DNA from 2 places in the Pseudonocardia sp. SID8383 genome. Region 2 is predicted to be linked to the other one. Evidence: riboswitches for the same ligand, from Rfam matches in the RefSeq annotation. Region 2 holds a riboswitch; the other holds the start of a gene.
What was found. Region 2 has a riboswitch for cobalamin ahead of metE (5-methyltetrahydropteroyltriglutamate--homocysteine S-methyltransferase). Riboswitches for the same ligand answer to the same signal wherever they lie in the genome.
Positions count from the first base shown of each region.

Region 1: it holds a riboswitch for cobalamin, as region 2 does, so the genes downstream of both, GTW08_RS11170 (ribonucleoside-diphosphate reductase subunit alpha) here and metE (5-methyltetrahydropteroyltriglutamate--homocysteine S-methyltransferase) in region 2, are expected to answer to the same signal.

Region 1 is NZ_WWFY01000457.1:1,604-5,452, reverse strand. It holds partial or broken gene GTW08_RS11180 (ABC transporter substrate-binding protein) at 1-1,403, shown strand, start outside; gene GTW08_RS11175 (class I SAM-dependent methyltransferase) at 1,404-2,153, opposite strand; cobalamin riboswitch at 2,323-2,528, shown strand; partial or broken gene GTW08_RS11170 (ribonucleoside-diphosphate reductase subunit alpha) at 2,658-3,849, shown strand, end outside.
Region 2 is NZ_WWFY01001075.1:7,661-11,509, forward strand. It holds gene GTW08_RS25825 (AAA family ATPase) at 1-740, opposite strand, end outside; gene mdo (NDMA-dependent methanol dehydrogenase) at 876-2,168, opposite strand; cobalamin riboswitch at 2,403-2,611, shown strand; gene metE (5-methyltetrahydropteroyltriglutamate--homocysteine S-methyltransferase) at 2,738-3,849, shown strand, end outside.

The sequences.
Region 1 (3,849 bases), on a different contig from region 2:
TCGCGACCGGCGGCTCGCGCGAGTCGCTGGACCCGCACGTCCTGCCGCTCTACGTCGACCAGGCCCGGGCCAAGGCGTGCTTCGACACCCTCACCGGGTGGTCGCAGGACATGACCCCCGAGCCGCGGCTGGCCGAGTCCTGGGAGAGCGACGCGACCGGGCGGCGGTGGCGGATCCGGCTGCGCGCCGCCCGCTTCCACGACGGTTCCCCGCTCACCGCCGACGACGTGCTCGCCACCCTGGCCCGCATCACCGACCCGGCGACCACCGCGACCGCCGCGACCCTGTTCCGCGACCTCGACGCGGCCGCCTCGCGGGCGGTGTCGCCGACCGAGGTCGAGCTGGTGCTGACCCGGCCGAACACGCTGTTCCCGCTGGCCTGGGGCGCACCCGGTACCGAGATCGTCAAGGCCGGGACGACGTCGTTCGACCGTCCGAACGGGACCGGGCCGTTCCGGCTCGCGTCGTTCACCCCGGGCGGGTCCACCGTCTACACCGCGTCGGAGGACCATTGGGACGGCGCGCCCGGCGTACGTGAGCTGGAGTTCCTTCCCGTCGACGACGAGGCCGCCCGGATCGGCGCCCTGCTGTCCGGCCAGGTGCACTATGCCCACGACCTCACCCCCACCGGCGCCGCCCGGCTGGGGGGCGAGCAGCGCGCCTCGGCGCTGTCCGCGCCGGCCTCGGCGAGCCAGTTCCTGGTGATGCGGGTGGACCGGGCACCGTTCTCCGACCCGCGGTTGCGCGAGGCGGTGCGGCTGGGCATCGACCGCGAGGAGCTCGTGCGGGTCGTGCTGCTCGGGCGCGGCCGGGTCGGCGACGACATGTTCGGCCAGGGACTGCGCTACCACCCGGCGGGGGTGGGCCCGGTGGCACGGGACGTCGCGCGGGCCCGCGCGCTCGTCACCGAGGCCGGGGCACAGGGGGCGGCGATCGAGCTGCAGACCAGCGGCGCCGACCCGACCTTCGACGCCGCCACCGCACTCGTCGCGCGCCAGCTCGGCGAGGTCGGGCTGCGGGTCACGGCACGGCCGCTGCCGTCGTCGGGCTACTTCCGGGCCATCCGGCAGCAGGGCGTGTTCTCCCAGAACAGCACCGGCTCGCTGCCGATCCCGGACTACATCGGACGCCGGATGCTGACCAGCACCCCGACCTACGACTTCACCGGCTACCGCAGCCCGGAGATCGACCGCCTCTACCACTCCGCCGTCGCCACCACCGACGACGCCGCGCGCACCGACGCGTTCGCCCGGATCCTCGGTCTGCTGCGCGCCGAGTCGGGCGCCCTGGTGTGGGGTGTGCGGGACTGGAACGTCGGCGTGGCGGCCGGGCTCACCGGACTGGAGGCGGCCCGGCCGAACACGTTCGCCTGGGCGAACTTCGCGCGCGCCCGGCTCGGGTGATCAGCGGATCGCGACCAGGGTCCGCCGGTCGAAGGTCTGGGTGAGCGTCCCGACCTCGGCGAACCCGGCGCCGGACAGCGCCTGCTCCCAGGCCGGTAGCGACGACCCGCCGGTGACCCGGTCGGCGAAGCGGCGCTCCCGCTCGGCGAACCCGTCGGCCAGGGCGGGCTCGTCGGCGAGCGCGTCCCACCAGGTCCGGAAGTCCTCACCGGTCGCCAGTCCCCGGTCGGTGCGCTCGACCCGCAGGGTCCGGGTCAGCTCGGCCAGGCGCGGCCGGGCGGGGTCGGCGAGCAGGGTGTCGACGTTCACGAACACCCCGCCGGGGCGCAGCACGGACGCGAGGCGCTGCGCGAGCCCGGGCAGCGCGTGCTCGGGCAGCCAGTGCAGGGCGGTGGCCGAGACGGCCGCGTCGAACGGCCCGCCGCCGACGGCGTCGGTCCACCCGGGACGCGCGAGGTCCGCGTCGACCCAGCGGACGCGCTCGCCGGTGGTCCGCCGGGCCAGCTCCAGCATGACCGGGTCGACGTCGACGCCGACCACCTCGGCACCGGTCCAGCGCGCCGCCGCGCGGGCCGCGAACGACCCGGGCCCACAGGCGAGGTCGAGCAGCCGGGCGGGGGTGCCGGCGAGCCGGTCGACGACGTCGAGCGCCAGGGCGAACAGCGCCTCCCGGTCGGGGATGTAGCGCTCCTGCTGGGCGTCCCACCGGCGCAGCCAGTGCTCGGCGTCGAGGTCCGTCCCGGTGGTCATCGCACTCTCCTGCACAACGGTGGCAACAGTGCGGCCGACGGTATCCGCGCGGACCCGTCGAACGGAAGGGACCGCCGGGCCCGTGACCGGCGACGTTCACCGTGCGTGACTCGATGGTCGTCGAAACCGGAACCGATAGGGGGGTCGATCGTGTCCGGACCCCAGATGTAGTGTCCGGGGCGCTGGTGGTTCACCGGTCCGCACGGGCCGGTGAGGCAAGAGGGAACCCGGTGGGAATCCGGGACTGCCCCGCAGCGGTGAACGGGAACGACCGCCGTCAACAGCACTGGGAGACCTCTCCCGGGAAGCGACGGCCAGTAGGTGTGTGCAGTGCGCCCGTGAGTCCGAAGACCTGCCGCCGGTGCGCGTGCCGACCGGCGCGCGCTGCTCCGGGGCCTCGTGGGACGGCGCCAGGGTGCGGTGGGCCGCCGACGACACGCCGACCCACCGCCTCCTCGTACCGCGCCCGCCCCGGAGGGACGGCGACTCGCGAGGAGAGAGCCCGTGACGGCTTCCACCGCTGCACCGGCAGCAGCACCACCGGCCCTGCGCGTCATCCGGCGCGACGGGTCCGAGACCGGGTTCGACGCCACGAAGATCTCGGTGGCGACGACCAAGGCGTTCCTGGCGGTCGAGGGGGACTCGGGCGCGGCGTCGTCGCGGCTGCACCACCTCGTGGCCGGACTGACCGACCAGGTCGTCGCGGCGCTGACCCGGCACCCGGCGCGCGCCGTGCACGTCGAGCAGATCCAGGACCAGGTCGAGCTGGCCCTGATGCGCGGAGGCCACCACAAGGTCGCCCGCTCCTACGTGCTCTACCGCGAGCAGCAGGCCCGGGCCCGCGCGCACGACGGCGGGGACACCGCCGCCGCGGACGCCCCGGTCGTGCATGTCACCCACCCCGACGGCAGCCGGGCCCCGCTGGACCGGGTCCGCGTCGCCGCAGTGCTCGACGAGGCCTGCGCCGGCGTCGAGGGCGTGACCCCGGACAGGGTGCTCGCCGAGCTGGACCGCACCGTCTACGACGGCATCACCGCCGACGAGCTGGCCCAGGCCCTCGTCCTGGCCGCGCGCACGCTGGTCGAGCGCGAGCCCGCGTACTCCCTGGTGGCCTCGCGGCTGCTGCTGGACCGGCTGCGCGCCGAGGCCGTGTCGCACCTGTCGGGCGCCCGGGAGACCCCGGACCACGCGACGATGGCCGGGCGGTACGCGGCCTACACGAAGGACTACCTGCGCCATGCCATCGCGATCGGCCTGGTCGACCCCGAGCTCGCGACCTTCGACCTGGAGCGGGTCACCGCCGCGATCCGCCCCGAGCGCGACCTGCAGATCGGCTTCCTCGGCCTGCAGACCCTCTACGACCGCTACTTCCTGCACGAGCGCGGCGTGCGCTTCGAGCTGCCGCAGGCGTTCTTCCTGCGGGTCGCGATGGGGCTGGCGGTCCGCGAGGTCGACCGCGAGGCGCGGGCGGTCGAGTTCTACGAGCTGCTGTCGCGCTTCGACTTCATGGCCTCGACCCCGACGCTGTTCAACTCGGGCACCACCCGCCCCCAGCTGTCGTCGTGCTTCCTCACCACCGTCGACGACGACCTGGAGTCGATCTTCGGCGGCTACCGCAACAACGCGCTGCTGGCGAAGTACTCCGGCGGGCTGGGCAACGACTGGACCCCGGTCCGGGGGCTCGGCGCGCACATCC
Region 2 (3,849 bases):
GACAGCCCGGTCTTCTTCGACCTGACGATCTCCAGCTCGCGGGAGGCCGACGGGTAGTCGAGGAACAGGTGCAGGCAGCGGCGCTTGAGCGCGGCGGCGAGGTCGCGGGTGTTGTTCGAGGTCAGCAGCACGTACGGGCGCTGCTCGGCGACGAAGGTGCCGATCTCGGGCACGGAGATCTGGAACTCGCCCAGGGTCTCCAGCAGGACGGCCTCCAGGGCCTCGTCGGCGCGGTCGACCTCGTCGATCAGCAGCACGACGGGCTGTTCGGAGCGGATGGCCTCCAGCAGCGGGCGCGGGGCGAGGAAGCGCTCGGAGAAGAACACGCTCTCCTGGGACCCGATGCGGTCGACCGCGGAGGCGAGGTCGGGTGCGTCCTCGACGAGCTGCCCGATCTTCTCGCGGAGGATCTGGGTGTACATGAGCTGCTTGCCGTAGTCCCACTCGTACAGGGCCTTGGTCTCGTCCTGGCCCTCGTAGCACTGCAGGCGCAGCAGCCGGCGCCCGGTGGCGACGGCGAGCATCTTCGCCAGCTCGGTCTTGCCGACCCCGGCGGGCCCCTCCAGCAGCAGCGGCTTGTCCAGCCGGGTCAGCAGGAACACCGTCGTGGCCAGGCGGGTGTCGGCGATGTAGCCCTGCTCCCGCAGGGTCTCGATCACCTGGTCGACGGACTCGAACGGACCGGTCGAGGCGACGGCGTCCGCCGCCTCGGTCACAGTGGGGACGACAGCCTCGGACACGCGGATATCTCCTTCGCGGGCCGCACCGGCTCTGGTGCGGAGAGAGCGGGGCCGCAGCCAGCGGGCCCACCCACCCGAGTATCACCTCGGATGGCTGGGCCCGCTGGTGCGACGGTGGACGTACTGACCTGCGGATCAGGTCAGCAGGTCGTCCAGGTCACCGTTGATGGAGTGGTCGACGACCGGGCGGACGGTCTCGAACGTGCACTCCTTCGGGTTGCCCGGGGTGCAGGCGTCGCCGAGGACGTGGTTGGTGATCCGGTCGACGTCGGCCGCGTCACCGACGATGGTGGGCGCGTTCTCGTAGAACTTGGTCGGGCCGGTGCCCAGCCGGTTCTTCGAGTAGGTGTCCTGCTTGACGTCGGCGAACTTCTCCGGGATGCCCACGTCGCGCAGCAGCCGGATGGAGGCGGCGAGCGCGGCGTCGGCGGCCTGCGGCTTGGTCATGCCGCGGGTGTCGACCCCCATCGCCTCGGCGATGTCGGCGAAGCGCTCGTACACGACGGGCATGTTGAACGCCCACACGCGGGGCAGCGCGATGGCGTTGTTCAGGCCGTGGTGGGTGTCGTAGAACGCCGACACCGCGTGGCTGATCGAGTGGATGATGCCGAGGCCACCGGAGTTGAACGCCTGGGCGGCGATGTACTGCGCGTACATCATGCCCTCGCGGCCGGAGAGCTCCTGGCCGTTCCAGACGGCCTTGCGCAGGTTCTGCGAGGTCAGCTTGATCGCGTGCAGCGCGTTGCCCAGCGACGGCTGGAAGTCCAGCCGCGAGACGTAGGGCTCCGAGGCGTGCGCGAGCACGTCGAACCCGCACTGCGCGGTGTAGTCGATCGGGCAGTCGTAGTAGAGCACCGGGTCGTCGATCGCCAGGGTGGTGACCGAGGCGTCGTCGAACGCGACGTACTTGTGCGGGTTGTCGGGGTCGGTCGTGGTGTCGGTGATGACGTAGGCCCACGAGGTCTCCGAGCCGGTGCCGGCCGTGGTGGAGACCGCGATGTGCGGCGGGTTGGCCGGGTTCTCGGACTTGTTGAAGCCCTCGAACTCGTTGACGTTGCGGCCGTCGTGCGCGACCGAGATGCGCGCGCCCTTGCAGGCGTCGTGCGAGGAGCCGCCGCCGATGGAGACGAACGAGTCGCAGTTGTTCTGCTGGTAGAGGCCCACAGCGTCCATGACGTTGTAGTCCTTGGGGTTCGACTCGACCTTGTCGTACAGCACGACCTCGAGGCCGTGGTACTTCATCGACTCGACGATCTTGTGGACGATGTCGGTGCCCCGCAGGCCCGACGTCATGACCAGGGTCTTCTTGAAGCCCAGCTTCAGGGCCTCCGGGCCGATGAGCTCGTGCGACCCCGGACCCATGAGCGCACGGGGGAACGGGTGGAACTCCTTGATGGGGAACGGCTTGAGCAGCTCGTCTACCTGCATGTCAGCCCTTTCTGAGGCAGGTGGATGGGTCGAGACCGCACGCTATGACCCCTGTGGCCGCGGGCACAGGGGTGATCGCCATTACCCCTCGGGAGACCGGGCAGGTTCCCCCTCCGAACGGAGGGGAGCAGGGTGAGGTCGCCCTCGACCCGGTCGCCGGGGAGGGCGTGGCAGTACTGCCAATGTATGGCAACAGGGACAGCTCGGCAACAGTCTGCACGGCCGGGGCCGCGGTAGTGTCGGCTCGCCGACGGTTCGTGCCGGTCCGATAACGGGCGTCACGAGGCAAGAGGGAACCCGGTGGGAATCCGGGACTGCCCCGCAGCGGTGAACGGGAACGACCGCCGTCAACAGCACTGGGAGCGATCCCGGGAAGCGACGGCCAGTAGGAGCGTGCAGTGCGCCCGTGAGTCCGAAGACCTGCCGCCGGTGCGTGCGCCGTCCGGCGTGCGCGGATCCGTGGCCTCGCGGGAGGGCCGGGCGGACGACCGGGCACCGTCGTGCCCGGCGGTCGCAGGCGCCCCGTGCCGGCGACGGGTCCTCCACCGCACTCGCGAGGAGAGAGGGCCGTGAGCATTCCTTCCAGCAGCACCATCGGCAGCACCGTCCTGGGGTACCCCAGGATCGGACCGGACCGGGAGCTCAAGCGGGCGACCGAGTCGTACTGGGCCGGGCGGACCGACGCGTCCGCACTACGCGACGTCGCCGCCGGGCTGCGCCGCGACACCTGGACCGGGCTGCGCGACGCCGGGCTCGGCTCGGTGCCGGGCAACACGTTCTCGTTCTACGACCACGTCGGAGACACCGCGCTGGCGGTCGGGGCGGTGCCGGAGCGCTTCGCCCGCGTCACCGACCCGCTGGAGCGGCTGTTCGCGATGGCCCGCGGCCGCACCGGCGCCCCGGCCTGCGAGATGACCAAGTGGTTCGACACGAACTACCACTACCTGGTCCCCGAGGTCGGCCCGGACACCCGGCTCGCGCCGGGCAGCCGCAAGGCCCTCGACGAGTTCTGCGAGGCCCTGCGCAGCGGGATCACCACCCGTCCGGTGCTGGTCGGGCCGGTGACCTTCCTGCTGCTGTCCAAGCCGGCCGGCGGCGCACCGGCGGGCTTCCGCCCGCTGGACCTGCTCGGACCGCTGGTCGAGGTCTACCGCGACCTGCTCGCCGAGCTCGCCGAGGCGGGAGCGGAGTGGGTGCAGCTCGACGAGCCCGCCTTCGCCGCCGACCGGACGCCGGAGGAGGTCGCGGCGCTGCGCCGGGCCTACGACCGGCTCGCCTCGGCGACCCGGCGGCCCAAGATCCTCGTCGCGTCGTACTTCGGGGAGCTGGGACCCGCCCTGCCCGCGCTCGCCGCCACGGCCGTCGAGGGGCTGGCGCTCGACCTCGTCGCGGGGGCCACCGACCTGGACGCCCTCGATGCGGGAGACCCGGCGGTCCCGGGGCTGGACCGGAAGGTGGTGCTGGCCGGCGTCGTCGACGGGCGCAACGTGTGGCGCACCGACCTGGACCGGGCACTGGCGACGGCGCAGCGGCTGGTCGGCGTGGCGGGGCGGGTCGAGGTCTCGACGTCGTGCTCGTTGCTGCACGTCCCCTACGACCTGACCGCGGAGACGGCTCTGCCCGGCGACGTCGTCGACATGCTGGCGTTCGCCCGGCAGAAGGTCACCGAGGTCGTGCTGCT